DNA from 4 places in the Sphingobacterium sp. Lzh-3 genome. Region 2 is predicted to be linked to each of the others. Evidence: riboswitches for the same ligand, from Rfam matches in the RefSeq annotation. Region 2 holds a riboswitch; each other region holds the start of a gene.
The links. Region 2 has a riboswitch for S-adenosylmethionine ahead of ACLCDV_RS20180 (5-oxoprolinase). Riboswitches for the same ligand answer to the same signal wherever they lie in the genome.
Positions count from the first base shown of each region.

Region 1: it holds a riboswitch for S-adenosylmethionine, as region 2 does, so the genes downstream of both, ACLCDV_RS15980 (O-acetylhomoserine aminocarboxypropyltransferase/cysteine synthase family protein) here and ACLCDV_RS20180 (5-oxoprolinase) in region 2, are expected to answer to the same signal.
Region 3: it holds a riboswitch for S-adenosylmethionine, as region 2 does, so the genes downstream of both, metF (methylenetetrahydrofolate reductase [NAD(P)H]) here and ACLCDV_RS20180 (5-oxoprolinase) in region 2, are expected to answer to the same signal.
Region 4: it holds a riboswitch for S-adenosylmethionine, as region 2 does, so the genes downstream of both, metE (5-methyltetrahydropteroyltriglutamate--homocysteine S-methyltransferase) here and ACLCDV_RS20180 (5-oxoprolinase) in region 2, are expected to answer to the same signal.

Region 1 covers NZ_CP177226.1:3,783,150-3,791,123, forward strand. The annotation lists gene ACLCDV_RS15970 (TonB-dependent receptor domain-containing protein) at 1-608, opposite strand, end outside; gene ACLCDV_RS15975 (FUSC family membrane protein) at 951-2,978, shown strand; SAM riboswitch class I at 3,159-3,271, shown strand; gene ACLCDV_RS15980 (O-acetylhomoserine aminocarboxypropyltransferase/cysteine synthase family protein) at 3,527-4,837, shown strand; gene ACLCDV_RS15985 (homoserine O-acetyltransferase family protein) at 4,871-5,914, shown strand; gene ACLCDV_RS15990 (homoserine dehydrogenase) at 5,952-7,133, shown strand; gene ACLCDV_RS15995 (GH92 family glycosyl hydrolase) at 7,199-7,974, opposite strand, start outside.
Region 2 covers NZ_CP177226.1:4,779,817-4,787,790, forward strand. The annotation lists gene ACLCDV_RS20160 (hypothetical protein) at 1-1,417, opposite strand, end outside; gene ACLCDV_RS20165 (HlyD family secretion protein) at 1,417-2,478, opposite strand; gene ACLCDV_RS20170 (TolC family protein) at 2,478-3,797, opposite strand; gene ACLCDV_RS20175 (DUF3050 domain-containing protein) at 4,019-4,789, opposite strand; SAM-I-IV-variant riboswitch at 5,000-5,093, shown strand; gene ACLCDV_RS20180 (5-oxoprolinase) at 5,161-5,424, shown strand; gene ACLCDV_RS20185 (RagB/SusD family nutrient uptake outer membrane protein) at 5,523-7,040, opposite strand; gene ACLCDV_RS20190 (SusC/RagA family TonB-linked outer membrane protein) at 7,046-7,974, opposite strand, start outside.
Region 3 covers NZ_CP177226.1:5,767,872-5,775,845, reverse strand. The annotation lists gene ACLCDV_RS24180 (UvrD-helicase domain-containing protein) at 1-2,093, opposite strand, end outside; gene ACLCDV_RS24175 (30S ribosomal protein S16) at 2,666-3,187, shown strand; gene rimM (ribosome maturation factor RimM) at 3,307-3,831, shown strand; gene ACLCDV_RS24165 (hypothetical protein) at 3,935-4,786, shown strand; SAM riboswitch class I at 5,005-5,107, shown strand; gene metF (methylenetetrahydrofolate reductase [NAD(P)H]) at 5,178-6,134, shown strand; gene ACLCDV_RS24155 (DUF2723 domain-containing protein) at 6,382-7,974, shown strand, end outside.
Region 4 covers NZ_CP177226.1:580,275-588,248, forward strand. The annotation lists gene ACLCDV_RS02280 (helix-turn-helix transcriptional regulator) at 1-219, opposite strand, end outside; gene ACLCDV_RS02285 (hypothetical protein) at 642-1,172, shown strand; gene metE (5-methyltetrahydropteroyltriglutamate--homocysteine S-methyltransferase) at 1,273-3,585, opposite strand; SAM riboswitch class I at 3,664-3,767, opposite strand; gene ACLCDV_RS02295 (response regulator transcription factor) at 3,954-4,643, opposite strand; gene ACLCDV_RS02300 (sensor histidine kinase) at 4,746-6,578, opposite strand; gene ACLCDV_RS02305 (hypothetical protein) at 6,957-7,286, shown strand; gene pyk (pyruvate kinase) at 7,335-7,974, opposite strand, start outside.

The sequences.
Region 1 (7,974 bases), 1.0 Mb from region 2:
GTATTTTCCAATAATCGCGATACTTCATCCGCAGAAAGATAGGTCGGCTTACCATCAATCATGATAATCACATTACTTTTTCCACGCAAATTGATCTTTTTGTTGTCTAAAGTTACCCCTGGAACCTTTTGCAAGAGTTCCAATGCGTTATTCCCTGTCGCCAAAATACTGTTTTCCACATTGAGGACAACTTTATCGAGATGACTCTCAATCAATGGTTTCTTTCCGACCACCTGTGCCTCACTCAGCACTTTAGTCTCCATCTGTAAACGAATCGTATCCAGCACCTTGAGATCGCCCGCACTCAGCGCCATTTCCCCTGAACGATAAATAGCGTAACCCACCGTGGACACCTGTAGGCTGTATTTCCCTTCCGGTATCGCAGACAACATAATTTCTCCATTTTCGTTGGATAATGTTCCTTTTAACAAGATATCATTGGGCTTACGAAACAGTGAAATATTTGCAGCCGCAATAGGCTGATTATCTTGTCCAACAACGACTGTACGTAATCTCCCTCCGTCAGATTGTGCAGAGACAGTCCTACCCATAGAAAACAGGAATAAAACAAGTGAAAATAAGAGCAAATTAATTTTTTGTGGTTTCATAATGTAATTTCTTTAGGCTATCGATTAGATAGTCAACTTCATAATAATGACAACAAACCTCGTGTATTCATTACACGTAGACCAGTAGAAATAGATCGATCGTCCAATTTACTCGGTAGACAACCCAATAACATCGGTAAACCATATCCCTCACTGATCGATGTTAAAGCCGGTAAATTATCCCAGCTAATCTTGAATCTCCAAAAAGCACAGCGCAAGAGAAGCACATCGAATCAAAATAAAAATTCAAAAAATAAACAAAAATCAAAACAGATAAATTGTATACAAAAAATATTAAGCATAATATTTGTATTTTTGCACAGAAAATTAGCAAACTGATTGATGAACACTGTATCCTTGAAGAAAAGACTCTACCGTATTTATATCCTAATGATACGATTTATGCAAGGCGAGCATTCTGGAGACGCTTTACGTAATGTTTTCATCAGTATCATCCCAAGTTTAGCTCTCTACTTATTGGGAGCGCAAGCGAGCACGGCAATTGGAATCGGTGTCGGATCGTTGTTAACAACACTCACAGATCCTCCTGGAAACAGAAAAGATAAACTTTCTTCGGCTCTTGTCTGCATCCCCACCTTCTTTGTTGCCTCATTGTTTACAGCGATTGTATTTCCATATCATTGGCCCTTGGTGATATTGCTAGCGGCGGCGGGTTTTATCTGTACGTTATACGGTATTTTTGGAGCTCGTTATGCTGCAATTGGAAACATGACATTGATTCTCATGAGTTTTGTGATCGGAATGGCCCCACAACAGCCCTTTGCTGTTAGTTTACAGATTACAACAGGATCCATTATATATTACTTTTTTAGCCTTTTACAGGCCTATATACAACCTTATCGCTCGCTAAAACATGCGATGGCCAATGGTTTTCATGGATTGTCCCAATTTCTATTGATACGATCCCAGTCTTACGATCCCGATATTCCTTTGAATATAACGTACAGTCGCGTAGGCAAAATTCATGGCCAGATCAGCGAACAACAGGAACAAATCAGGTCCCTTCTTTTTCGAGAAAAAAAAATCATAAGTCAACAGTGGCATAAAAGCAATTATTGGCTCAGTCAAGTTTATGGGTTAATTGACCTCCATGAGTTAATTATTGCACTCGATCACGACTATGATGCGATTCGCAAAAACCTTGCAGATACGGGCAGCCTCCCTTTAATTCGTCAAACAATCAAATTATTAGCTTTAGAAATTGATAGCTTTTCACAACCTAACAAGAGGTTTCGGTATGCACATCAATTATATCATAATAACTTTAAAATTAATGCCCTCTTACAGGATTTAAAAGAAATTCAAGAAGAGCAGGCCTGTCAAGCAAAAAGTATATTATGTTCGATCATAAGCAACATCGAAGCAATTATTGATGTACTCAACCGAATTCAGGTGGCTTTTTATCAAAATCAGGAAATCCAGGATAAGATTGACAGCAGTGAGTACCAACAATTTATCAATCGACCTTTGCGCAATCTCGCTGATCTAAAAAGTAAACTCCATCTGAATAACCCGCTTTTTCGATTTGCCGTTCGGATGGCTCTTCTTTTTGGAACAGGCGCATTGATCGGTATTTTGTTTCTGGATTTTAAATATACCTATTGGATCTTATTGACGATCGCTATTGTTGCCAGACCAGCATTTTCAATGACAAAAAAGCGTAATATAGAGCGTATTGTAGGCACATTCTCGGGTATAATAGTTGGCATATTCTGCTTAATTGCTATTCATTTTCTCCCGGCTCTTCTTACCATAGCTGCATTAGGTCTTTTCGGATTCTTTTTATTCAATCGATCTAATTACATGGTCAGTGTCATCTTTATTACCTTGGGAATTGTGATTGCGCTCAATTTGTTTGAAGGCAATATCAATCTCATTTTAGGCAGCCGAATGCTTTTTACACTTATTGGAGCATTCTTGGCTATAGCAGGTTATTTCTTGATACCTGTACGCCAGAGCACTGGCATGGTTCAGCTGGCAAAAGAGGTATCTCTTTACAACGAACATTATTTCCAGATCATCAATAACCGTCTGTCGGACGAAAGACAAAGTTCCTTTGATATACGACTGGCTCGCAAAAAAGCACAGACTGCCATGGCCCTGTTTTCGGACGCTATCAATGAAATGAAAAAAGAACCCGAGCATAAATGGATGGATTGGTCACATATCCACCATTTTCAGGCACTCTCTTATCAGGTCAACTCCCATTTGGTGGGTCTTTCGCTATCGTTAAACAAAAAGACGAATCACCACCTGACGTATGATATCCATAGTAGAATTGATGCACTTAAACCTCTTTTAACAGATTTAAATCAAATTGCAGAACGGATCAACTTAAAGAAATCATAATACCCGATTGGCAGTTACTTATCTAGTTTCATGGGACAATATGTGATCCGATCGGTATGTTATTCAAAATTCCTTTAACTAAAAAATAGCTTTTCTTTTGCTTTAATAAAAAAAGAATTTATATTTGTATCGTCTTCGAAAGAAGATTCTAATCAACACCTCCCTTAATCAGTAGGTCTTGATTTATAAAGAAGTGGCGAGAGACTGGCTCAATGACCCACTGGCAACCTTCAATTTGTTTGAAAAGGTGCCAATTCCTGTCCAAAACAATATCGTTTTGGAGCATATAAATAACATAAGACAATGATTATTAAACTACTGAAGTCCATTAAAAATTCAGGTTCAACACAAGTGAGCCGCACGATAAGCGAAAGTGTAAGCCATCATACCACTGTATTGATGCGAATGCGTATGCATATGCACTTCCACGCTTGTTAAAAATCATTTCCTTTTTCTTGGATAAAGATTTAACAGACCCTTCAAGGAGGTGTGTATGCTTCTCTTTTTACTTAGCAATTTCTTTTTGAACCCTTAAAATCTGATATATTATGTCTTCAAACAAAAATTTAAAATTCGAAACTCTTCAGGTTCACGCTGGCCAAGTCGCTGACCCTACTACGGGATCTAGAGCAGTTCCTATATATCAAACAACATCTTTTGTATTTGAAAATGCCGAACACGGCGCAAACTTATTTGCATTAAAGCAGTTCGGCAATATTTATACACGGATTATGAATCCTACTACGGATGTTTTCGAACAACGTATTGCGGCACTGGAAGGTGGAGTCGCGGCTGTTGCTGTTGCATCTGGCCAGGCGGCACAGTTTATTGCATTAAATAATATCTTGGAAAGTGGTGACAATTTTGTTGCCGGATCCAACTTATACGGCGGTACATTCAACCAGTTTAAAGTTTCTTTTAAACGCCTGGGCATCGAAGCTCGATTTGCAACGGACGCCGAGGCAGATAAAATTGAAGCCCTCATTGATGATAAAACAAAGGCCATCTATGTTGAAACAATTGGAAACCCAAGTTTCAATATTCCAGACTTTGAGAAAATTGCTGCAGTAGCGAAAAAATATGACCTACCGTTAATCGTCGATAATACTTTTGGCGCTGGAGGTTATTTATTTAAACCTTTGGAGTATGGTGCAAATGTGGTGGTTGAATCGGCTACTAAATGGATCGGTGGACATGGTACAAGCATTGGCGGTGTCATCGTCGACGGCGGAAACTATAATTGGGGCAACGGAAAATACCCGCAATTTTCCGAACCATCTGAAGGCTATCATGGCTTAGTTTTTTCCGAAGTTTTCGGTGAAGGCGGACCGTTTGGAAATATCCAATTTGCCATTCGGGCACGTGTGGAAGGGCTTCGGGATTTCGGACCAGCACTCTCCCCTTTCAATTCATTCTTATTATTACAAGGACTTGAAACCCTATCTTTGCGGGTACAACGCCATGTAGACAACACTTTAGAGGTAGCTAAATGGCTTGAGGCGCATCCACAGGTAGAAAAAGTAAATTATCCGGGCTTAAAAAGCTCTCCGAGTTTCGCTAACGCACAAAAATACCTTAAAAATGGCTATGGAGCAGTGCTTTCTTTTCAGCTCAAAGGTGACGCAGCACAAAAGGCCAATAGCTTTATCGACAGCTTAGAATTAATCAGTCACCTGGCCAATGTTGGTGATACGAAGTCATTGATTATCCATCCGGCAGCGACTACTCACCAACAATTGAGTGATGAAGATCAGGCAAATGCTGGAGTGTTCAAAGGTTTATTACGTCTTTCTGTAGGAATAGAACATATTGATGACATCAAAGCTGATTTACAACAAGCTTTTGATAAAATTAAATAATCAGATTTTTTCGGCTTAAAACGTAAACGTAAAATGAGTAAGCATATTTATCTGCACCCGGAGCCTTTTGTATTTGAAAATGGAAGAGAGCTTACTGATTTACAAATCAGTTATGAAACATTTGGCAAACCCAACGCAGATCGCAGTAATGTGATCTGGGTTTGCCATGCACTAACGGCCAATGCGGATGTACTGGATTGGTGGTCAGGTCTTTTTGGAACAGGTGAATTGTTTGATTCAAACGATTATTATATTATCTGCGCCAATGTCATCGGATCAGCATATAATAGCAGTAATCCGCTATCTATAAACCCAGCTACTGGACAACCTTACTACTTATCTTTTCCTGAATTTACAGTAAGGGATTTGGTCAAAGCCCATCAATCTCTTGCAGACCACCTGGATATCAAACAAATAGAGATCCTTATTGGGGGCTCATTGGGCGGTCAACAAGCATTGGAATGGGCCGTATCGCACAGTATAGCCATCAACCATCTAATCGTCGTTGGAACAAATGCCGTCCATTCACCATGGGGTATTGCATTCAATGAAAGTCAACGTCTTGCCATTACAACTGATCGAACCTTTTACGCCAATCATCCCGATGGCGGAGCTAAGGGTTTAAAAGTTGCACGCGCTATGGCACTGTTGTCTTACCGCAACTATACAACGTATGCCAACACACAAAAGGAGGATGATAAAGAAAAACTCGATCATTATAAAGCATCCTCCTATCAAAACTATCAGGGTGAAAAATTGGTGAAACGCTATAATGCGTACAGCTATTACTTCCTAACCAAAGCAATGGACAGCCATAATTTGGGTCGTGGAAGACGATCTATCGAATCCGCTTTAGCGAGCATCGACTGCCCAACTTTAGTGCTGAGCGTCAATACAGATTTGTTGTTTCCTCCACAAGAGCAACAATTTATCGCTCAACATATTCCCAATGCCCACTACCAGGAGATTGAATCTACCTATGGTCACGATGGATTTTTGATCGAAACAAAAAAACTCACTAAAATTATCAGCAGCTTTCTGCAGGAGCAAAAAGTGTACATCAACGAATTAGTATAAGAGAATAAAATACATATAAGAGAATTTAAGAAGAGATATGAGTAATAAATTAACAATAGGGATGTTTGGGTTTGGTGTTGTAGGCCAAGGTCTTTACGATATCATCAAAACTAAAAATCTTAATCTGGAGATCAAGAAATTTGTCATTAAAAACGGTGATAAAAAACGCTCGCTACCAGCAGATCTATTTTCTACCGACGCGGAGACAATTTTAGGTGACCCAGACATTAATACTGTTGTCGAACTGATAGATGATGCCGAAGCAGCCTATCAACTAACTGTTCGTGCCTTGAAATCAGGTAAAAATGTGGTATCTGCCAATAAAAAAATGATTGCCAGCCATTTGGAAGAGCTAGTTGATATTCAACATGAATATGGCACCAGTTTATTGTACGAAGGTGCAGTTTGCGGAAGTATTCCCATTATACGGAATTTAGAAGAGTACTATGACAATGAATTACTTCATTCTGTCAGCGGTATTTTTAATGGATCGTCCAACTATATTTTATCTAAAGTTTTCAATGAAAACCAGCAATATACAGATGCTTTAAAGAAAGCGCAAGAACTTGGTTTTGCTGAGACAGATCCCACCCTTGATGTCGGTGGGTTTGACCCAAAATTTAAAGTATGTATTGTTGCTTCCCATGCGTACGGGATCTATGTCAAACCAGACGATGTCTTTAATATTGGTATAGACAAATTGGGACAGCAAGATATTCGTTTTGCTAAAGAAAAGAACCTCAAGATCAAATTGATACCAACAGCGAAAGAGATCGACGGCAATAAAGTTGTACTTTACGTATTACCACGCCTAGTAGGCAAAGACAGCATGCTTTATAATGTAGAAAATGAGAACAATGGTGTATTGGTAAAAGCAGCCTTTGCAGACGAACAATTTTTCTATGGTAAAGGAGCCGGTGGCCACCCGACGGGCTCTGCTGTGCTATCGGATATCGCTGCCCTTCGCTATGGATACCGCTATGAATACAAAAAACATTTGGAATCCAGCACATTAAATTATAGCCAAGATTATTTAATTAAGGTTTATTTGAGATACACCGATGATGCACTGATTGAAAAGTTAAATTTCGGTGAAATCACAGAACGATATTACGCACCAGATTTCAAATATGTCATAGGACATATTAATCTTCAACAAATCGCAGCTCACAAAGCCGATTTGGATCAAGAAGGCAATTTTATTGCTGAAATCGCGTAGGCAATCAACAAACCAACCTACCTTGAAAATAGCCCCGAATGGGGCTATTTTTTTATTGCTTAAATTTAGTTGCCTTTCAACTTGAGGTCTAAAATCCCGCCTTCTACCAGACGTTCAAAAGGCAGCTGCCAACCTTTCCACAGGCGGTTATTCAACCGAACCTGATCAATAATATAACTATTGGCCTGCTCCTTCTTCACCTGAATGATAAATTTATTTTTTCTTAATTTCTCCGGCAATTGTATCGTTACCCGATCAAAAAGTGGCGCGCCAATCTGAAGTGCGGGCTTCTCGGTGGTGAGACTTCGTACGTCGAATAGGCCGATACTCGACAAGACATACCATGCGCCAAGCTGTCCTTGGTCTTCGTCTTGTCCGTAGCCATAACCGTGTATTGCATCATTACCATAAAACTCATTGCAAATTGCCCGTACCCATTTCTGACTTAAATCAGGTCTACCAGAAAAATAGAACAGCCAAGAGATATGCAGGTTCGGTTGATTACCATGATTATAAAGACTTTCAATCCCTGCGAAAGCGTCAATTTGTGTACCACCTCCAAACACATTCTTCTGCGACACCGTAAAAATACTATCCAACCGCTGATTAAACAGATCCTTTCCAACCAGTTTAACCAATTCCTGTGGGACATGCGGAACATAGAAGGTATACTGCCAAGCATTTCCCTCCTGAAATCCACGCCATGGTTCATAAGGGTTAAAGTTTGAAATAAACCGCCCAGTACTATCCTTTGGTCGCATAAACTTCGTTGTGGTATCGTACAGATTACGCCATCCATCGGATAATCCCTGAAATTTAATGTAGTCTTTTTGGTGCCCCA
Region 2 (7,974 bases):
CGAGCTTTAAGGCGGCTGTATGTTCCTTATACTGTAATCCATGGTTTAAAACGCCGGCGGATTCCTGCTGCAGGTACTCCCGAAACAAGGGGTTGCCCACTTCCGTTTGATCCCGAAACACCTGTTGGTGCTGGGCAGATTCAAACAATTTGAAAAAATTCTGCAAACCGATACTGCTCGTGTAGCCCAGGTAGCGGATAGCAAGACAGACCGCAGCAGCAGAAGCCCCCAATTGAGGGCTGAAACTGGTAATGCAAAATAAGATGGTGGGCACCATAATAAGCCCTACTCCGAGTCCGTGTAAAACCAAAGGTATCCAAAAATGCGCATCATTACCCTGCCCCTCAAAGGAGAAAAACATCCATTGGTGAAACAGCAGCAAGCAACAATAGCCCGAAATCCAGATCCATTTTACCAGCCTTTGCCCAAGCATCCAATACAATGAGCCCAGAACACCGGCCACGATACCAGCAATATTAAACCACTGGATATAGGACAAATGAATAGGATCAAGTTGAATAACCTGTACGAGATATTGATTTGAGATGGTCAAGGAGAAGCGCTCGATATACATCATATACAAAATCAATAAGCCCAAGAGAAAGTTCCTATTTTTAAAAATCGCCAAATGAACATACACACGCCGGAGCACCATTTGCCGAACAATAAAAAGAATAAGCAACGCTAGACCTACCCCGAATATGATCAGCATGTGCCGATCGTTAAACCAATAAACTTCTTGTCCATACACCATTAAATAGCCAAAACTGACGATCACAAGGCTATAGAAAATACAGCTTGCCCAGTCTAACGAAAACAAAGGGTAAGGGCGTATATGCCTTATAGAGCGCATCGACAGCATAATCAACAATAAACCGGGTACAAATGATAAGGCAGCGTATAGATAGAGCTGATCAAAATTGAATGAATCGATAAATTCAGCCGTGACGAAAGTATTAAATGGGGAGCTGCAGAGTAACATGCCGAAAAAGACAGCATAACTTACTTCCTTAGCCCGATCGCTTTTCAACCGTGAGAATATCATGGAGATCGATAAGTTTACGGCAGAAGCAAACAACATCCCTTGGAAAAAGCGCAGGCCATATACCCAGCTGATATCGGTGATTCTGTACATCAAAAAGCAATTCAAGAGCTGGAGAAGATTAAAAATAATGTAGTACTGCTTGATGGGAAAGTATAAAAAAAAGCGTCGTTCTAAAACGTAGAATCCAACAAAACCAGCATAAAACAAAATGATCAGGAACTGGACATCACTGGGTTGGGCGCCGTAAAATCCAGCGGTGACATTTGTATTTGCACCGGGCAGGAAAAATAAGACCATACTCGGCATCAAGCTGCTAAACAGGATAAGCTTGATCAACCACTCCGGCACCCATTCTTTGAAAATTCCTTTCACTAGTTCTGATTTTTTGATACCAACACATTCACATTCATTCCTGAAAGAAGCTGTTGGGCTCCCCTTTGCTTATCCAGCTCAATGCGCACAGGTACGCGTTGTACAATCTTCACAAAGTTGCCCGTTGCATTATCTGGCGGCAAAAGGGAGAATGCAGAACCCGTAGCCGGGGAGATGGAAATAATTTTCCCATAGAATTTTTGATCCGGATACGCATCAGCAACCACCTCAACCCTATTGCCAAGATGCAAATAACGCAGTTGTGTTTCCTTAAAATTAGCCGTTACCCAGGTTGGGGTTTCTCTATTGACGATAAAGCCCAAAACTTCGCCAGCACTTATCATTTGACCTTTTTCAATTGTGCGTTTGCCAATCTGCCCATCGTAAGGTGCGCGAATAACGGTATACCCAACATCAAGCCTTTTACGGCCGACAGCTGCCGTCAAACGAACACGTTCGGCATCCACCACACCTTTTTTCATATCCACATCATGCACGCGTTCTTGTGACGCCTGTAATTTATGCTTTAACGAAGCCAGCTCACTCTTATACACATCCAACGTCGCTTTTACATCCTCCAGTTGCTGTGCCGTTGCAGACTTTTCCTGAAACAAATAATTATAGCGATCATACTCCAACTGTTGCTTGGTTACCCGAGCCTCCCCGGCAGCAATTGAGGTCCGTAAAGACTCATGTTCCGCCTGGAGAATTTCCTTTTGACTATGAAGAACATTGATCTCTGCAGCTTCCTTATTCACAGATGCCGCTACCTGATCAGCCTCATATTTATATTCCTTATTATCTATAAGCAACAAGGTATCACCCCGTTTAACCAATTGATGATCGTGATAATGCACAGAAACCACATATCCGCCCACCCGAGAAACAATGGGATTGATATACTGTGTTACCTGTGCATCATTTGTATAGGTATACCGCAAGCGCATCCATAATGCTTGAGCGCCCCATAACAGCAAGGCCAACAAGACAATTCCAGCCAACCAGTTGGTGATTCGAGTGAGTTGTGCCTCCACAACTGTTCTTCGTGATTTAGGTTTCATTAGATAGTACCCTTCAAAAATTCGATAAAATAATAATGTTTCTGTAGCGCAATATGTGCGGTTTCAAGATCAAAAAGTGTTTTTAGGTATTGCATATCAGCATCTAAGAGATCTGTAATCAAAGCCGATGATTTAAAATACCTGTTTTTTATAATTCGTGCATTTTCCTGCGCCAAAGCCTTATTGTTTTGACAGACGTCCTGCTGCTTAATAGCCAATTGATAATCCAACAGGGCCTGTAATAGTTGATTTTCCAGAATCTCCTCTTCATGATGGTGTTTTACCTCTTGTCGATCCAAGGCGATCTGTGCTCCGCGCACCACGTTTTTATTGAGATAAATTGCCGAGATCGGTATGGTTAATTTGAGCCCTGTGATACTCAGATTATACCAGCTGGGGTTATAGGGATACAAGAAAACCTGTGGATTGGCAAAAGTGAATGTACTGGTCAAGCCCAACTCAGGAAGATAATTTGATCGCGCCTGTTTGACCGACAACTTTTTCATAACCACTTCCTGTTCGGATTTTAGGAGGGAAAAAGCATGGCTTCGCGCTTCGGCAACAAGCGCTTCATAGCTGGGGTTTTCCACCTGAAACTGCTCGGGCAGGGGCACAATCTCCGCAGTAATACCACCAATTAGCTGCAGCTTCTGATTTGCAGCCTGAATATCATGACCGATCTGCACGAGCAACAGTTCCCGCTTCGAAAGCTCCAACGAAATACGCAAGACGTCACTGTGCAATACAACACCCGCCTTATACAGATGCTCAATCTCCTTGAGCTGTGCCCGTTGATCAGCAATATCCTGCTCGATTAAAGATCGGTTACTATACGACAGTTCCAAATCCAAAAAAAGATTGCAAACCTCCAATTTCGTCTGCGCCGCGGCATTCTTCCAATCGATTCTAGCCAGCTCATTTTCCAATTTTTTGGACTCAATTTTCATCAGGTCCCGATGCCCGTTGTAGAGGTTCAGATAAAAATCCAGGCCGCTATCGTACAAGTAATGAATGATATCATGCTGGGCGGGTTTATTTAAAAGCCCCTGATCATACACAGGCATATTACTCGCATAACTAGCAGAAGCTCGGGCGGAAATCTTGGGCAGCAACTCCATGCGTTGCTGCTGTACCGCCACCTCAGTTTCTTTGAGCTGCAAATAAGACTGCTCAATGTATTTACTGTTCTGTAGTGCTTTGTCGATCATGTCTTTCAGGGACATGCGCAAAGAATCGAGGGCGAAGGTGTCCGAAATAGCGCATACTAACAATCCTATGGTTAGTATGCCTTTTGCCCAATAGGGAGGAAAAAAGTTCACGTGTGCTATGTAATTTTTTTGCGTTGCAAACTTAGACACTTATTGGAACTTGGATTTCTTCACAAACGCCAATATGTTATGGAAAAAAGACATTTTTTCATCAATTCAATCAAAAAGACCAATATCTGCCAAGAAGATCTTACCATATCCTTTTTTAAAGCACAAAAAAAAGCCTCTCAAACGTTGATTTGAAAGGCCTTTCCGGATGGTATAAAACCAAACTATCCGTATAAGGAATCTTCTATTGCATTCCACAACTGTATTCTCTTTTGTAGCGCAACTTTACTAATCTCCTTCATTTCCGTCCATTTAACCTCATCGTCCTTCGCGAGATCTGTGATCATCTGCATCGCCAAAGGTCCATGCTCATCGCCGTCCAGATCAATATGACGTTGAAAATAATAGATAAAGCTGTCCAGATTGGCTGTAGGGAAATTTGTTTTAATTTCTTCCAAAATAGAGGTAAACATTCCCGGGATAAGATCTTCGCGTCCAAATGTAAATGCTGCAGCTATTTTATGCACTTCGCCCTCAGCAATCACTTCGAATGTAAAATTCAAAAAGTCCTTGATCCGCTTGTCCAATGTGGTCGTTGCAATGACATCGAATATGTTGCTCGATTTTTTGGCGTGAGCAATAAATTTATTGACCAGATGAAGATCGGCACCCATAGCATCCATGGCATCCAGATACATCTCAAAGTGGCTCAAACGACGACCATCAATGTATTCATCCGATTCCTCAGCCAATACAATTTCGTTGATTAGATAGCGTGTTGATGGATGCTCACTCGCAAACCAAGGTAAAGTCGTACAGGTCAATTTAATCTGTAAAGCTTTTAGTAAAGACATAAAATCCCATACAGCGTACACATGCCCTTCTGTAAAAGAACGTAGATTCTTGATCGTTTTGATCTTACGATACAAGGGGTGTTGCAATAATACCTCGCGTTCGGTAGCAATGTATTCGTTAATTTCCGCAATTCTATTCATGGCGCAAAAGTATTGTCTTATCTCTATTTTTAAAAGTATTTTCGATGAGATTACAGTAACATGATAAATTTTTCGCCCAGCTATCCGCTTCATAACCAAATCACAGCCAACAATGCGCCTCGCTTTTGACCGCCCTATTCCTGTTGCTAAAGTTCATTTACCCTTAAAAACAAAAATATTTTTTATTATAAAAAATAATCTACTATATTTGTAGAGTATTCAGAATTGCATGATGCAATACCAACCGAGTGCAGGCACCGCGGTGGTAAATTAATACGGGTTTCGACCAAAATAAACGTCACAGAACGATTATTTTCCCCAACAAGATCTGGATACAGTTTATGGTTTAATCTTTTAAATTTTTAAATTGTATGGCTACTACAACAAATCTTTACCAACACTTACTGGAAAAATTCAGTTATTACTCAACAGATGAACTGATCCAGCTCAACAATGACACCATTTTGGGACAAGGCTGGGGTTCAGCCAAGGCAACCTTTAGAACAGCTTTGATCAGTACGTTCTCCAAAAGAGGACTGGATCTTTCCAACATCATTTCCAAGGAAGACGGTTTTACCTCGGTGAAGCATGTCCCTGTACGCTTGGAACAGAATGTCCTGATTCCTTTACAATAATCTTTATCGGCAAAAAAAAGCGCGCATCGAAAGGACTTCGTGCGCGCTGCTGTGGTTGGTTTAGTAAATTGCCGATTTAAAAGAAGGCAATAATCTTATTATTTATAGTTTGGATTCTGAATTAACACACCTGCGCTTTTCTCAATTTCTGTTTGTGGTAATGGCCAGCGGTAAAATTTGTCTTCAAAATGATAGGGCACTTTACTGTCTTTGACCGCATTGAGTACTTCGCCTGCGATATGCCAACGAATCAAGTCGTAATGCCGCAGTCCTTCGAAAGCAAGTTCAACCCTTCTTTCGTGGCGGATACGATCGCGCATTTTTTCCTTGGTATAACCGGCAGGGAACCCGGGCATCTGAACGCGGCTCCTCAATGTATTCATAGCATCGTAAACCGATTGATCTGGTCCGGCGATTTCATTTTGTGCTTCGGCATACATCAATAACACCTCTCCAAACCGCAGTACAACAGCATCCTGTTGGCTCAATGTTGAAAAGCCAAAAGGTAAGTTGGCCGGATCCAAAAATTTCAGCACCCCATAACCTGTAGGCCGCGGATTGGACGGTGTATGGATCTTACCGCCGCCAAAGTCGGGATGATCCACGAAAATTGTTTTGCTCAAGCGCGGATCCCTATCTTTGAAGGGATTGGCTCGGTCAGTCAAAGGTGATTCACCATAAGGCAGACCATCTTTGCATTCATAGGTATCCACGAGGTTTTGCAACGGTGAAGCTGCTATCCAATCGCCGAGGTACATGTCCCAGGGGGCTGTATTATTCGGTGCCAGAAAATTGACCGAAAAGATAATCTCAGTATTATTCTTCTGTGTTGCATCGCGAAAGACATTTTCAAAAGCCGTACTCAGGGTATACTCTTTCATGACATCGGTGCATAAATCTTTTACCTCTTTCAGAATTGCTAAATCGGGCACCCCTTTGTCACCATAAGCCGCAAACAGTAAAACCCGTGCTTTCAAGGCTTTTGCAGAACTTGCGGTCGCATGCCCCCCATTGTTGAAATAAGGTTTAGCCGCTAAGTTGGCGATCCCGAAATCCAGATCGGCCCGAATCTGTTTTAGAATATTCTCCGCAGTTTCCTTTGGCTGACGTTGATTCTCCAAACTGAGGGGAGTCAGTACAAGTGGCACTTCACCATAGATACTGTACAATTGGAAATACACAAAAGCACGAATAAAGCGGGCTTCGGCTTCCATATTTTTTTTCTCCCCATCGTTCATATCGGCGCCATTGTAGCCATGAAGCTTTTCGATCAGGCGATTGGCACGTCCTATACCTACATAAGCATCGTTATAAATACCGGTTTCGTAGCCCCCGGTGGTCGGATTTAAGTTCCCACCGACGATTTCATTGACGCTACCCGAATTGAACTGATTGTAGCCATTGTCGGTCAGACAATCCCGGAAAGGCATCCCAAAAGAAAAGGCTTCACTCTGCAACGAGGCATATACACCGGCCAAAGCATTATCAAAATCCGATTTTTTGCTAAAATAATTGTCCGAAGCAATCTGATCCAAAGGGTTGAGGTCCAAGGCACTGTTACAGGAAGCTAAAAATAGGCCGGATAGCATCAACGCTGTTATAAATTTCTTTTTCATAGCACTTAAAAGTTAACTTGTACACCAAATGAATAAATCTTGTTTTGTGGATACTGTACCAGATCACCATTTCCATAGCGTTCAGGGTCCAAGCCCTTAAATTTGGTCGCAGTAAGCAGGTTATCACCCGAAAAATAAACCCTTAGGCGGTCAATTTTATATTTTTTCAAGAGCCCTTCAGGTAAAGTGTATCCGAACACAAGATTTTTCAACCTGAAGTATGAGGCATCCTGAATAAAATAGCTGGAAGCACGGCTGAATTTCTCCGGAGCACTCCAACCCCAATAAATACGGGGCATCGTTGTCGAAGGATTTTCAGGAGTCCAACGGTCTAACCAGTCTTTTGTCGGCGGGCTACCCTGTACAAATGGGGTTACACCCCAGCCCGAAACATAGGATTTGACGCCATATACCCCTTGTAATAGGGCCGAAAAGTCAAAACCTTTAAAACTAGCACTTAGATTAAAACTATAGTTCAGCTTTGGATCCACACCGGCTATCATTGTTCTGTCGTTGGCATCTATTTTTCCGTCCCCATTGACGTCCCGATACTTCAGATCGCCGGGCAGTGTATTATCATTAAACTGCTTAGGCGAACCTGTTACTTCTGCTTCTGACTGGAATATGCCAATGACTTCGTAGGTATAAAAGCTGTCCATTGCATAGCCATTTTTTTTGATCGTATAGCCTCCGATTTCAGGTTCTCCAAATTTGACCAGCTTGTTTTTGAAACGATCGAGGTTTGCCCCTAGCTGATAGCGTAAACCTTCCAATGCGCCCGTGGTAAGCTGATTGCGATAGGTAATTCCTAATTCAACACCTTTATTTTCAACGATACCGTCATTGATATTTGGGGCGCCCAATCCTACGATTGCCGTGATCTGCGAAGGGCGTAAGATGTCGGTTGTCCGTTTCTTATACCAATCGAAAGTAA
Region 3 (7,974 bases), 990 kb from region 2:
TTAAGTGCGCGGATGTCATTGCTGGCAAATTTTAACCATGCATTTTGATCGATTGTCTTATTTTGAATATGCTGGTAGAGATAGACCATCTTTGCTTTATGGATGGTATGTTTGTCCGAATTATAGACTAAAGCCTTCAACGTTTCGATCATTAATAGTACCGCATCATTGCTCGCCAAGGTTAATGCATCACCGGATATCACTTCAAATGTAAGTTGCTGCTCTTTTTTGAAGTCCATGAGCTTTTGGATGACCAATTTAGCCTGTACATTACTCCGTACCAAAATACCGATCTGCCGTGCCTGATAGCGGCCCTTACCGAGCCAGTCGCCTATTTTTTGACATAGTTGGAGTAGCGACTCTTCAATAACCTGATTTCTTCTGTAGCGTCCATCAGTGACAGGAATGTAGGAGATTTCGATAGATCCTAATTGGTCATGTTTCCCTTTTTTATGTTCAGGTACTTCCTGTTGGCTGTTTTCATAAGCTTTGACCAGCATAGTGTCATTGCCAGTAGAAATCCACCACTGTTTACCTTCTTCATCAAGGCTTTCGAATACTTTTTCATTCAGTACCTGTTGCAGATGTTGGGGAATACTGCTAAAGAGGTAATTGTTTAAATGGATGATATTTGGAAGACTTCTAAAATTGGTGTCGAGGCTTCCGTTTTCGATAAAGGTGGTTTTGCTATCCTCGTCTAAGTGAAAGGTATGACCAACCTGTTGTTCTACCTGCTGCAGGAGTATGCGCCAATCCCCATTTCGCCAACGATAAATACTCTGTTTGACGTCCCCAACGATCAGGTGCTCGCTGATTGTGCCTTTGGCGTCTGCCAATGCATTGATCAGTAGTGGACTATAATTTTTCCACTGAATACGCGAGGTATCCTGAAATTCGTCAAACAAAAAGTAGTTAAAACGATTGCCGATCTTCTCCCAGATAAATGTTGGATCGCTATTTTCATCCAATCCGAGTTTGTTTAATAAAATCTGCGAGTCGGAAATTAATTGAGCGCCATTGTCCCGCCGCCATTGCGTCAGTAAGTCGCTCATTTCCTTGAGGAGGCGCAGGTAATAGAGATTACTTTGTACCGCTTGATAAGCAATGTAAGCCGATAGATTATCGTGTAGCTTTTGGAACGATGCCAGAATGGGGCTGAGGGCGGCGATAAGATCATGCCGTATATTTTTGTCACTATCTGTAAAAGCATCTTCATTGTCGATCAACTGGAGATATTTTTCCAGTACCTTGGCAATTTCGGAAGCGCTCAGCTTTTCCGTTTTTTTATTGGTTTTGCTAGCGGAGATTATTTTATTACGCGATTTACCTTTCAGATCACTTTCGGAGATGTTAAAATTCTTGAACGTTTCACTAAAGGCTTCAATCGTCAGCGAGAGTGCTTCCGTGAAGGAGTTTATCTTCTGTTCAACTTCCTGATTGAGGAGATTAAAAACCTCCTTTGGATTGGCCGAATTGATGTAACCATCAAATTCCTGAAAATTTTCAGAGAAAATAAGACTTGCCAAACCCATTAATTGTTGGCGGTAGTTCCAATTTTCATTTTTTGCTATTTTCTTTTCCGCATAAGCGATAATCCAATCCAGTAGGTCGGGGCGTTCATCCAGCAATTGATTAAGCATGACCGTTAGGTCATTTTTCACTTTGTTGACATTCATTTCAATCTTATAAGCAGCATCAAGATTGAGTTCATACGTGAATGCACGAATAACTTTTTGGGAAAAACCATCAATTGTACTTATGGTAAAATGACTGTAGTCATGTAGGATACGTCGATACACCCGAAAAGCTTTCTCTTGTACCAGATGCGGATTCCAATCTGGTTGCTGCTGAAGTAAAAGCTTTCTGAAATCTTCAATTTTAGGGCTACGATTGCCTGTTGCCAAGCCATGGAGTACCGAGAGGATACGTTCCTTCATCTCGGCGGTTGCCTTATTGGTGAATGTCACCGCCAAAATCTCCTTATAGCTATTCTCGTTGGAGAGTAGGAGTGTGAGATAGTGTAAAGTTAAGCTAAAGGTTTTTCCCGAACCGGCTGAAGCTTTTAGTATTTTTAATGGCGCAACAGATTTCATAGAATGAAGGTAGAAAGTAAAAAGTGAATTGGCAAAAATGTCGCTGACTATTTCGAAGCTATTGTACACAAACGGTTCATCCTGTTTACATTTGGTAAAGATGCCCTTTTAAATAAAGGAGTTTTTTGTGCCTTGATTTTTGAAAAGTTTGTTGTAGCTGCTTTATGGAAGCAAGAAAAGACGAAGGTCTCAAGGGTAGGTATTGCGCTTGAAAGAGCTTGTTGAAAAGAGCTAACCCTATCGTTTTCAGTGAAGTTTTATTAAATGCTTTATGGAAGCAAGAAAAGACGAAGGTCTCAAGGGTAGGTATTGCGCTTGAAAGAGCTTGTTGAAAAGAGCTAACCCTATCGTTTTCAGTGAAGTTTTATTAAATGCTTTATGGAAGCAAGAAAAGACGAAGGTCTCAAGGGTAGGTATTGCGCTTGAAAGAGCTTGTTGACAAGAGCTAACCCTGTCGTTTTCAGTGAAGTTTTATTAAATTATAATGATGATTAAAAAAAAATAACTATCTTTGCATCCCCTCTAGTATGAAGCTCGGGGGATATGTTGAATACATAAAATAAAATTAAAAAATGGCAACTAAAATCAGATTGCAAAGACACGGTAAAAAAGGACGTCCTTTTTACCACGTAGTCGTAGCGGATTCTCGCGCTCCACGTGACGGTAAATTCATCGAACGTATTGGTTCTTACAACCCAAACACAAATCCAGCAACTATCGTTTTGGATTTTGAAAAAGCTTTGGATTGGATGAATAAAGGTGCTCAACCAACTGACACTGCTCGCGCTATCCTTTCTTATAAAGGTGTTCTTTACAAAAAACACTTGCAAGGTGGTGTGAAAAAAGGTGCTTTTGATGAAGCTGCTGCTGAAGCTAAATTTACAGCTTGGACTGACGCTCAAGAAGCTAGAATCTCTGGTAAAAAAGATGGTTTAGCTCAAACTAAAGCTGAAGCTAAAAAAGCTGCTTTAGTGGCTGAAGCTAAGAAAAAAGAAGAAAAAGCTGCTGCTGTAGCTGCTAAAAATGCTCCTGTAGCGGAAGAAACTGCTGCTGAAGAGACTGAAGCTCCTGCATCAGAAGAAACTGAAGGTTAATTCTTTCATAAAGTATTCGAGAAAGCCGACTCAATCTTGAGCCGGCTTTTTTTGAAACAGCCAATAGGCTAATGGTTTGCCAAATCATGTCTCACAGCTAATCGCTAAATACGAAATATATGACTATTGATCAAAGCTTTTACATTGGTTACATCAGTAAAACAAGAGGTCTTAAAGGAGAAGTACAACTATTTTTTGAATTCGAGGAATACGAGAGTTTGAATATCGATGTTGTCTTTGTGGAAGTGAACAAAAAACTTGTTCCTTATTTTGTTGATACCATTAAATTTCAAAAAAATAGTACAGCCTATGTGACATTTGAGGATGTGGATCATATCGATAAGGCTCAAGTACTTGTACGTAAAAAGCTATATCTTTCCAATGATAAGATGCCCGAGCGTGATCCAGACGATTTTAGATATACTGATTTAATCGGTTTTTTAGTGATTGATGAAAACCATGGTGAACTGGGGCAAATAACAGACGTCCAGGAATTTCCACAACAGTTTGTCGCTTCGGTAAATATGGACGGTAAAGAACTGATGTTCCCGTTGTCTGATGATTTGATCTTAGGAATCGATGGCGAAGAGGAGATCATTGAAGTTGAATTGCCAGAAGGCTTAGTGGATCTTTATAAAGAATAAGCATATCGCCAGGCTTATTCAAATAAATAGCAGTATACAAACTATTGCAGTAATTTCTTATCTTGGTCTGTATATTATTACTGGCCATAATTATTGATTGATTTTGAAACCGTTATTACTACTGCTATTTATATTCTCGTTGTCTTCTTGTGCTTTCTTTGGGAAGAAAAAGGACTTTCCTGAAGGCAATTACCAAATGATACTGGGCTATTCAAATGAGGAGTATCATAAAGTAAAAAGAGAATCACCCCAAAATGTGGAGGCAGATGCCTATGGTAATGATCCTATGCTATACCGGTCCTTTCTCTCACTCCAGGATAAAGATAAGTTTGTGATGGCGATCGATGATATCTTACTCTTCGGCAAGTATAGATTCAACGGCGATCGATTAGAATTGAATGATGAGAAAAAGGGTAGCCTCGCCTTAGATATTGTTAAGGTAAAAGGCGATTTTGTTCAGCTGAGAGGTGATTTTTCACAGTTTAGCTCAGCGCATGTACCCACTAGCGAAAGACTTTATATCAACTTTGCGCTAGATAAAACTCCTATCCGGGAGACCCCGAGCAAATTTGATAGCCAGGTGAATCTATGGCGAAATGCCCCTGTAAAATCAGAAAGTGAAAAGGAGATAAAGACCCGGACACTGAATTTTGTAGATTATTCTATCGCTTATTTCCAGCACATATCAAGTTCTGGCACACATCACGATTATCGATTGGATGGTGTTGAATCACCAATTATTTATGCTGAGAATGGCATTGTGCTAAAGAAGTGGGAAGATGTTCCTGAATCCTGGAAGGAATTGTTTTACAATGAACAAAATGCATTAGTTGCCTATCAATATTTATTTGATGGTTTTAAATATGGATCGAAAGAAGAGTACCATGTTACCGGACTCTTACTGATCACATTTTATCTCAAAAATTTACGAAATTCCCTGGCAACGAATCTTTAGCCGATCCTGTAGTGACGTAGGCAATCTCTTCGCTGTCAATGATCCTCGGTCGTTAATTTTATCTGTTTTTTTAAGTCTTTTACTTTTGTTGGAGCGTAAATTTCTATTATTGCTTGGGAATAAATCCGAAGCCGTACTTATTGCAGTCTTTTTGCCACTATTTTTGCCTTTTCGAAAAAATATTTTTGTCGTTTGATTTTTTAAAACGATATTAGCAACGCTTATAGAGAAAGGCCGAGGGACTAGACCCGTTGAAGCCTTAGCAACCTGTCTTGTTCAAGGTGCTAAATTCTACCCTACTCCATGTGGGAAAGATAAGTTACATGTAGATAAACGATTCCTCGACGTGTGCGTTTCGATGTAAGCCAACCAAACTAAAAACAGTTTTTTAATGAAGATTATCGATCATATCCAGAATGCCAAAGGAAAAACATTGTTTTCTTTTGAGCTATTGCCACCGGCGAAAGGGCAGGGCATCCAAAGTATTTTTAAAACCATGGATGAACTGATGGAGTTTAAACCTCCTTTTATCGACGTAACCTACCATCGGGAAGATTATATCTATAAAGAGCATGCGAGTGGATTACTGGAACGCGTTTCCTATCGTAAACGTCCTGGGACAGTGGCGATATGTGCTGCAATCATGAATAAATATAAAGTAGATGCGGTGCCCCATTTGATATGTGGTGGTTTTACAAAAGAGGAAACTGAAAATGCATTGATCGATTTGAACTTCCTGGGGATAGATAACGTCTTGGTATTGCGGGGAGATGCACGTAAGGGCGACGCCGATTTTATACCGACCGATGGTGGACATGCTTTTGCAACAGACCTACTTGAACAGGTAACGGATATGAATAAAGGAAAGTATCTGCATGAAGACATTATCACATCGGAAAAGACTGATTTTTGCATCGGAGTAGCGGGCTATCCCGAAAAGCATTTTGAATCGCCAAATTTCAATACTGATTTTAAATATCTGAAACAAAAAGTCGATATGGGAGCAGAGTTTATTGTGACTCAGATGTTCTTTAATGTTGAAAAATACAAAGAGTTTGTAACAAAATGTAGGGACAATGGAATCCATGTGCCTATTATTCCGGGATTAAAACCACTGACAACGAAAAAACAGTTGGTTACCCTACCAAGGATATTCCATTTAGATATTCCAGAGGAACTGAGCGATGCTGTTTCAGCATGTAAAACGAATGCCGACGTCAGACAAGTAGGTGAAGAGTGGTTGGTGCAACAATGTCAGGAGCTGATTAAATTTGGCGCTCCGGTTTTACATTTCTATACGATGAGTAATCCTGGTCCAACAAAGAAGATTGTTGAAAAACTAGCCTAACTCATAAAAGTAATACGAAAAGGGAGCTGATAAGCTCCTTTTTTTATGGCAGTATTCGTTGTGAAAGCCTAAAATATGTTCAGAATTTCGATCGTGTGGTTTAGGTCGATCGCTATTTTCAGGGTTTAATAGCCTGTTTATAGTCAGATACTTGTGTTAAATAGTGTTAATTAACTTATTGGAATCAGGATAACTTTTTAACTTAAAAGTGCTAAAAAAGATTTTAACAATAGACCAAATTGACCTTATGACGTACACTAGATTAAATTCTCTACTCGGCTTTGCTTGCGGACTAATTGCTACATGTGTCTATATCGCCACCGTTGAAAAGACGGTAAGTTGGTGGGATTGTGGTGAATTTATTGCCTGTGCCTACAAGCTGGAAGTGGCACACCAGCCGGGAGCACCATTATTTCTTCTTATTCAGAATATATTTTCCAACCTAGCTTTGGGTAATGCAGGTAAAATCGCCTATTGGATGAATATTGGATCCGCAATCTGCAGTGGGCTTACTGTTACATTTTTATTCTGGACGATAACAGCAATTGCCAAAAAGATACTCAACAGGCAAGAGAACGTTCAATTATCGAATTATTCCCAAATTTTTGCAGCGGGTTTAGTTGGTGCAATGGCTTTCTGTTTCAGTGATTCATTCTGGTATTCGGCTGTTGAATCCGAGGTATATGCGATGTCTTCATTGTGTACAGCAATTGTTTTTTGGGCAATTTTAAAGTGGGAAGTCCGTGCAGATGAGGAAGGTAGCGATCGTTGGCTGGTTTTTATTGCTTTTGTTATGGGCCTTTCGATCGGAGTGCACTTATTAAATCTGTTGGCAATTCCGGCTATAGCGATGGTTGTCTATTTCAGGAGAGCAGGACAGATCAGTGCGAAAGGTACAATAAAAGCTTTCTTGTTAGGAGTGTTGATCTTGGGAGCCGTATTGTGGGGAATTATTCAATGGTTGGTCGGTTTAGCAGCGAAAGTGGACCTTTTATTTGTAAACTCACTAGGTTTAGGTTTTGGCTCAGGCATCTTGTTTTTGTGTCTGCTGTTGGGGAGCTTTCTCATTTATGGCCTATATTATTCTTATAAAAAGCGGCAATACACACTGCATACCGGGTTGCTGGTCTTTTGTTTTATTCTATTTGGGTATAGTTCCTATACCATGGTTTTGATCCGTGGAAAAGCGAATCCCTCGTTAAACAATAATGCGCCGGACAATGTGTTTTCTTTTTTGGGTTATCTGGGCCGGGAGCAATATGCCCGCGAACCTTTATTCAAAGGACCCTATTATGATTCGCAAGCCGTTGATGTGGAGCGTAAAACCGCTTATCGCAAAGATGAGTCTGGTTATATTCCTTTTAGTCAGGTCGATAAGTATACGTTTGATAAGGAAACTTTCTTTCCCCGCATATATAGTCAAGATGGAGCCCATCAGGCTTATTATAGGAGTTACCTCAATTTGAAGGAGGGGCAGCAACCACAGTTCTCGGATAATTTTAAGTTCTTTTTTAATTTTCAACTGGGGGATATGTACACCCGATATTTCTTGTGGAATTTTGTCGGTAGACAGAATGACAGGCAAGGGTATGGGACCTATAGTGACGGCAATTGGTTGTCGGGGATTAAACCATTGGATAATTGGCGTTTGGGAGGGCAAGATAAAATATCCAAATCGCAGGAGCATGACCCGAGCCGGAATACCTATTTTTTCCTTCCCTTGCTACTGGGAATAGCCGGTGCAATCTGGTTGTATCGAAACAATAAACCTTATACCGTGGTCTTGACCTTACTGTTTGTGTTTACGGGTATAGCGATCGTTGTTTATCTCAACCAAACT
Region 4 (7,974 bases), 2.0 Mb from region 2:
ACTGATTTGATTTACATTTGGCATAATGAGTTGTTCTAAAGGTATTTCCAAGATTTGACTGATCTGTTTGAGACTAAATCCACTGATTTCTTCAGTGCCTTTTTCGATGCGTTGCACTGTTCTTAGCGATACACCCGCCTGATCGGCGAGTTCCTGCTGCGTTAGTCCCTTACGTTTTCTTGATAGTTTGATTAATTGATTAGCTGATTGACTTTCCATAGTCCAAAGATGGGGAAATAGTCGTTGAATTTCAGCGAAATTGATGCGACAATAATATGCCAATATCGTGCTGTAAGATATAACGGATTAATAATCAAAAGTTTTTGGGGATTTGATAAATATTTTGAATCTTTGCAATTTAACAGAGTAATTAATAAAAACGGAAGAATATGTTTGCAATATTAGAAAATCCCGCTTCGTCCACAGAGAAGATTCTCGGGAATATTCTTCGGAATACGGCCCTTTCCTAATCTTCTTTCTTAATACGTTAAGTAATCTACGTTGATATTGGCTAAAAATTGGCGCTCTAAATGGTGGCCCACTGTTCCAATATGCTTAGCTTATGATGGAGTTTTAAAAATCCAGCTGCTTTCGAGGGTATTGTGAAAGCTGGATATGAATGTTATGTTTTAGAAAATTTTATGAATTCAGTAAATAAATATGTCCTTCAGGCACTGGATAACTATCCTATGTATTTGGAGGAGACCATGGAATCCTTATCCTATGCCCTGTCTTATGATGAGTCCAATACAATGGCGCTGTGTTTGATGGGAAGAGTTCATGCCGAACAGCTATTGGATTATGAGCAGGCAAAAAGATATTTCCAGGAAGCTTTGGTGCATAATGTGCAGGCATTGGAAGTATATCCTTATTTCATTCAGACGCTGATTGATATGGGGGAGTATGAAGCTGCAAAAAAGACGATTAAATTTGCTTTGACACTTCCGGCGATGCCCTTGACAGGGATATGGATCAAGAAAGCACTTCTATTTGAAAAATTGAGAAAATACAAAAAGGCATTGAAGGCGTTAAAGATGGCAAAACTTGAAAATGTTGATCTTGATTTTTCGTCAAGCCTGAAGTCGATTGAAGATCGGATTAAGGGGAAACAGGAAATTAACAACGGGAGAGAAAAGGAAAACAAGAAAGAAAAGAAGAACACCCGAAAATAGGCTCACATTATCCGGATGACGGTTTTTGTTTCGAACCAAGGTCCAATAAAAAAGCCCTAGATGAAATTTCATCTAGGGCTTTATCAATATAGTTTAAGAATTATTCTGCTCTTAAGATTTTCGCAGCCTCAACCATCGACTCTAAAGCCGCTTTGGTTTCTGGCCAAGCACGAGTTTTTAAACCACAGTCAGGGTTAACCCAAAGTTGTGCTGCTGGAACTACTGCTTTTGCTTTACGCAATAGATCTACCATCTCATCTTTGCTTGGAACACGAGGTGAGTGAATGTCATAAACACCTGGACCAATATCGTTTGGATATTTGAAATCACCAGCGAAAGCATTCAACAATTTCATTTGAGAGCGTGAAGTCTCAATCGTGATGACGTCAGCATCCATTGCAGCGATGTCTTCGATGACATTATTGAACTCAGAGTAACACATGTGTGTGTGAATCTGTGTATCGTCTTCTACATTTGATGAAGAAACACGGAAAGCACGTACTGCCCAGTTCAAGTAATCTTTTTGATCAGCTTTACGAAGCGGTAATCCTTCGCGGATTGCTGGTTCATCGATTTGTATGATTTTGATACCTGCTTTTTCCAACGCTTGTACTTCATCCAAGATCGCCAATGCAATTTGGTAAGTGGTTGTTGAACGCGGTTGATCATTACGTACGAAAGACCATTGTAAGATAGTAACCGGACCAGTCAACATACCTTTAACCGGACGGTTAGTCAATGATTGAGCGTATGAAGACCAACGGACAGTCATATCTTCAGGACGGTATACATCACCATAGATAATCGGAGGTTTTACACAACGTGAACCGTAAGATTGTACCCAGCCGTTTTGTGTGAAAGCGTAACCAGCCAATTGTTCACCGAAGTATTCAACCATGTCGTTACGTTCGAATTCGCCATGTACTAATACGTCGATATCCAATTGCTCTTGAAGACGGATTGTGTTTTCAGTTTCTTCTGCGATTGCTTTATCGTACTCTGCCTGCGTGATAGCACCTTTTTTCAGGTCTGCTCTCCATTTACGAACATCTTTCGTTTGTGGGAATGAACCAATAGTTGTGGTAGGGAATGCCGGCAAGTTGAACTTCGCTTGTTGCGCTGCTTTACGGTCAGCAAATGCTGAAGTACGTTTCGCATCGTCATCAGTGATATTGCTTGTACGTGTTTTAACCTCAGGTTTGTGGATCAGTGGAGAAGTACGACGGCTTTCAGCTGCAGCTTTGTTCGCTTCGAAGCGTTTTGCTGTTTCAGCATCAACTTCACCTTCTGCTAATACGGCTAAGTCTTTTACCTCAGCTAATTTTTGTTTAGCAAATGCTAACCAGTTTTTTACTTCAGCTGGTAGCGATTGCTCATTGTGTTCATTGTCTAAGTCAAAAGGAACGTGCAACAATGATGAAGAAGGAGCTACCCATACACGGTCTTTTCCTAATGCATCAACAGCTTGTTTGATTTTAACCAATGATTTTTCGTAATCATTTTTCCAGATGTTACGGCCTTCTACAATACCCAAAGATAATGTTAATGAAGCAGGAACTTTAGCTAGTACCGTATCCAATTGGTTTTCACCGCGTACCAAATCCAAATGTAAAGCATGGATAGGTAGGTTAACTGCGATATCTTCGTTATCTTTTAAAGCTTCGAAGTAAGTCGTCGCGATTAATTTGATATTTTTTGCTGCTGCAGCTAATTTTTCGAAAGTAGGTTGATATAAAGCTTTTACTTTAGCATCTAAATCCAATGCTAAGAAAGGCTCGTCAATCTGAACATATTGCGCACCGGCCTCAGATAGTTTAGCTAATATTTGCTCATATACTGGAACAAGTTTATCCAATAAATCGATGCGGTCGAAGCCAGCTTCTTTTTCTTTACCGATCAAAAGGTAAGTGATAGGACCTAATAGAACTGGTTTAGTATCGATGCCCAATGATTTTGCTTCGTTATATTCATTTAAGAATTTTTCGGACGTCAATTTGAATTCTTGATCTTTTGTGAATTCTGGCACCATATAGTGGTAGTTCGTATCCAACCACTTGGTCATTTCCATTGCCGTCACGTCGATTCCTTCTTGTTGGAAACCACGCGCCATGGCAAAATATAGATCTAAGCTGTAATTGTTGTCTACTTTATTCAATAAAGAATGGTAACGAGCAGGAATTGCACCAACAGTAAGGGTTAAATCCAATACTTGATCGTAAAAAGAGAAATCATTGGAAGGGATCAAATCTATTCCAGCATCTTTTTGTGTTTTCCAATTGCCTTCACGAATTTTTTTTGCTGTGTCCAATAATTCCTCAACAGAAGATTTTTTAGCCCAATAGGCCTCATTGGCTTTTTTCAATTCGCGGAACGCGCCCACACGAGGGTAACCTAAATTGTTAGTCAATAACATAATGAATGTTTTTAATATTTCTTTTTCAACTATATTTCTTGCTAGAGAGAGAAGGACACACTAGAATTTGGTGACTTCGGCTTATCATTCCCATATCAAGTAGGGTAGAATTTAGCACCTTGTCAAGGGACAGGTTGCTAAGGCTTCATCGGGTCTATTCCCTCTGCCTTTCTCTATAAGCGACGCTAAGTTAGAACATTTCTTTTTGAAATGCAAATTTTTTATAAAAGTGCGTCAATTTTTTATATTCTACTAAGGATAAAATTGTTTTGTTCTTTTCTTTTCATCCATGATTTAGTGTATGCCCTGTTTCAATACGCCGTGTAGCATAAAAAATGGGGAATGACTGTTTCTCATTCCCCATGCTTTTAGCTTACCAAAAGTTTGTAACCTTTTCCGTGTACATTGACAATTTCAACTTTACTATCTTCTTTTAGATATTTACGAAGTTTACTGAGAAATACATCCATACTTCTACCCGTAAAGTAGTTGTCATCATGCCATATTTTTAATAAAGCTTCTTCCCGGGTCAGCACATCATTTTTCTTTAAACAAAGCAAGCGTAGTAGTTCCGCTTCTTTAGTGGATAGTTTTTGCATCTGTCCTTTGTAAGAAATTTGCTGACTTGTATAATCAAAGAAATAATCGCCAATTTCAAATTTATCAGCAACCACTTCCTCTTCTTTGTCTCGAACACTGCGTTTCAGCAAAGCATTGATGCGGAGCAATAATTCCTCTACTCGAAAAGGTTTTGTGATATAATCATCTCCCCCTAATTCGAAGGCTTCGGTTTTATCTTCCATCATCCCCTTTGCTGTGGCAAAGATAATAGGAACTGTATTGTTTGTTTTTCTGATTTCACGCCCCACTGTAAATCCGTCCTTTTTTGGCATCATGACATCGAAAATACAGAGGTCGTAGTTATTTTTTTTGAATTGAGAAATCGCTTCATCTCCATCCGTGCATAATGTGACGTCAAATTTTCCCTTTAATTCGAGATAGTCTTTTAAAAGATCCCCCAAATTAGGATCATCTTCTGCTAATAATATCTTTTGCATAATGATTATATTAATTTTCACCAATGTCCCTTGATGCTGATAAATCAGCTTTCCTCAACCTTTGAAATTTTTTAAAGAGGAAATATACAAAAAAGGAACGTTTTATTTTTTAATAGGCAAAATTACTTCAAAGGTCGTGCCCTTATCTTTTTCACTTTTAACTGTAATTTTTCCGTTCAGCCTTCTCAGGATGTCCTGTACATAACTTAAGCCAAGACCAAATCCTTTGACATTATGAACATTTCCTGTTGGAATACGGTAGAACTGGTCGAAAATCTTTTGCAGGTGATCCCGGCTCATCCCAATACCGTTGTCGGCAATGGTGACGACAATGGTATCACCGACATTTTTTGATTGTATATTCACATGCAGATCTCCTTTGTTGTACTTAATCGCATTATCCAGTAGATTATAAAATACATTTGAAAAATGCAGCTCGTCACCAACAACTACATCTTTCGTTGCCGCTAGATCTACGGAAAATTTTCCGCCTATATTTTGCATCCTTAACTGCATACTGTCGGTAACTGCTGAAACAAGATCATTAATTTGCACATCTACCTGGTCTAACTTTAATGTTTCCTTTTCCAGTCGAGCTAGATCAAGTACACGTTCGATGTGATTTCCTAGCCTAACATTTTCGTCATAGATGATATTGGCTAATTTTTGAACACGTTTATGGTCTGCATTGATGTCGGGGTCTTTCAGCGATTCACTGGCAATCATGATGGTCGCAACAGGTGTTTTAAATTCGTGCGTCATGTTGTTGATGAAATCTGTTTTCATTTCCGAAACTTTCTTTTGTCTGAAGATGATAATCAATGTATATGCAAAACAACCCACCAATAAGAATAGGAGTGCAAGCATAGGCAGAAGCAGATAGCCCATATTATCTGCGATTATTGCCTTTTTATTGGGAAAGTAGATTGTTAATTTTCCTGGTGCAGCACCGATATCACCTTTAAATAGAGCAGTAGAGTATTTCGTTGTATTAGTAGGGTTGTTTAAAGCAGCCTCGTTTAGGATATTATTTAGCAATATATTGTTTGTACTCCATATTTCAATATTAAAAGGAGCTTTAATATCGCGTTGAGCCAACTCATCTTTGATCAGTTCCTGGACAATGATGACATTCAACCGATCCTTTAACGGACGCTTTGCTAGCTCCATTCCAATAGCAACATCTTCGATGTAATCTGCCTTTTTACCACCGAGCATAGCAACGGAGTCGTAAACGTTGAAACCGGACCAAGAATTCTTTCTGTTTAGCACATCGAGCCTTTTTTCCAAATCAGAGATGGTTTTTGCAAGTTTTGCATTCTCTCTTGGTGGTAACGTGGCTACCCTAAATTTTGTCTGTTGATTGACCAATGGGTCCATTAGTGGGATAACAAACCGCGTGCTGTCATCTTTCCCATTCACCTGATCATCTACTTTTGACGCATTTAACATGATAAAAGCCTGTACTAGATTATCGTCTGTAAGCTCATTTGAAACAGAAAATTTGATGTATTTCTGGTACTCTGGTCTTTTGATGTATGTTTCGTAAAAAGAATTTTTGATTTCAATTACATTTGGATACAATGCACGTAATTGGTCTTCTTGCTCTTTAAAGTTTGAGAAAATAACATGTTGTTTGTTTTTTAATTCTTCAACTCTATACTGTATTTCGAGTTGCTCGGCCAAAAGACGTTGTTTGGCTTGTTCCTGCTTGGATTTTTCAATGTTACGTTCCTGTTGAACTTTAGCAAAGTCAACAACTTCCCGTCTTTCAAGCTTTCCGGCAACTGCGGTAATCGCAGCATTGACAGACTCATCAAATAATTGGGATTTTTGACGATAAGAATCTCTCAAAAAATAGAATTGCATGGCCAATACACCGATAAGGGCTAGTGACATTAGTCCAATAATTAATACAATGCTATTTTTCTTCATTCGAATAGGGTATTTAATAAATGTATTTTAATTGTATCACAAAGTTTATAACATTTAGTTTGCTCACTATTTGCGTATTCAGCCCTGATGTTATTTTTTGTGTTCATGAGGGTTCGATAGCTCATTTTCTTAAATTGTTACAAATATAAAGATGCTAATGTGTTTTGAAGCTGTTTTAACAATGTTTAACAGCAACTTGTTTAAATATAGCTGTTGTTGTTTGTAAATTAGTGAATAGAAATAAATTATGTGCTGAATTGGTCTACTGATAAATTTAGTCTACGCGGTTAAGTCTGGCTGCTATAGAAGTGAATAAGCCGAGTATAACATATTCATTGGTGCAATTGAGTGCAGATACTCTTTAACAACTATATAGCGATGAAAAGTTATGTATTATTATTGGCATTATCTTCCATAGGAACAATTGCTTTGGGGCAGGTGAAGGTAAAGCCGCAGATTCCTTTGATGGAGAAAAAGGAAGCAAAGATGCCCGTCCTAAAATTGGACTCTTCTAATGAGAAGTACAATATGCCTATCAAGAACCTGAAGCGTGTGGATGGTTTAGCTCCGATGCCAGGAACAGAAAAAATGCCCAAAGAGGATGGAGAAATAGATAAGCCTCCGTTTAGACGATTGGAGGATTCACTCAAAATGAAGGACTTTAAATTAAAAATAGACTCCTTATATCCAAACAGACAAAAAAAATAGCGTTCTATTTAGAACGCTATTTTTTTTGCTTTTAATCCTTAATCTCCGCTATAGTTGGGAAACACGGATTGTATTTGTTTTTCCTTTTTCGATCAACGGTGTCGAAGCAGTGTTGATAATGATAGATCCAGGTTTAACGTAGTTATTTTTTACAATAAATTTGTTAACATCATGGATAGATCCATCCGTGCTTTCAAACTTGTCGTAGATGAAGGTTTTAACTCCCCAAAGCAGGCTGAGTTGTTTCAGCAATTTTTGTGTTCCTGTGAAAACTAAGATATCTACATTTGGTCTATAACTTGTAATTTCAAACGCTGTTGCTCCAGAAGATGTCAATACTGCAATCGCTGACGCATTTGTTTTTTGAGCAAGATAAACCGAAGAAGCACAAATCGCATCTGGAATAAGCGTTCCGTCGTGGATTTCACTAACCTTCTCATTATAATAAGGATAAGAAGTTTGTTCCACGTGAATAATGATTTTGCTCATTGTTTCAATAACGATTTCAGGGAATTCACCAACTGAAGTCTCGCCACTTAACATCACAGCATCCGCTCCATCCAATACAGAGTTGGCTACGTCATTTACTTCAGCACGTGTAGGACGTGGGGTAGTAATCATACTTTCCAACATCTGTGTTGCAATGATCACTGGTTTTGAAAGATCTCTACATTTCTGTACGATAATC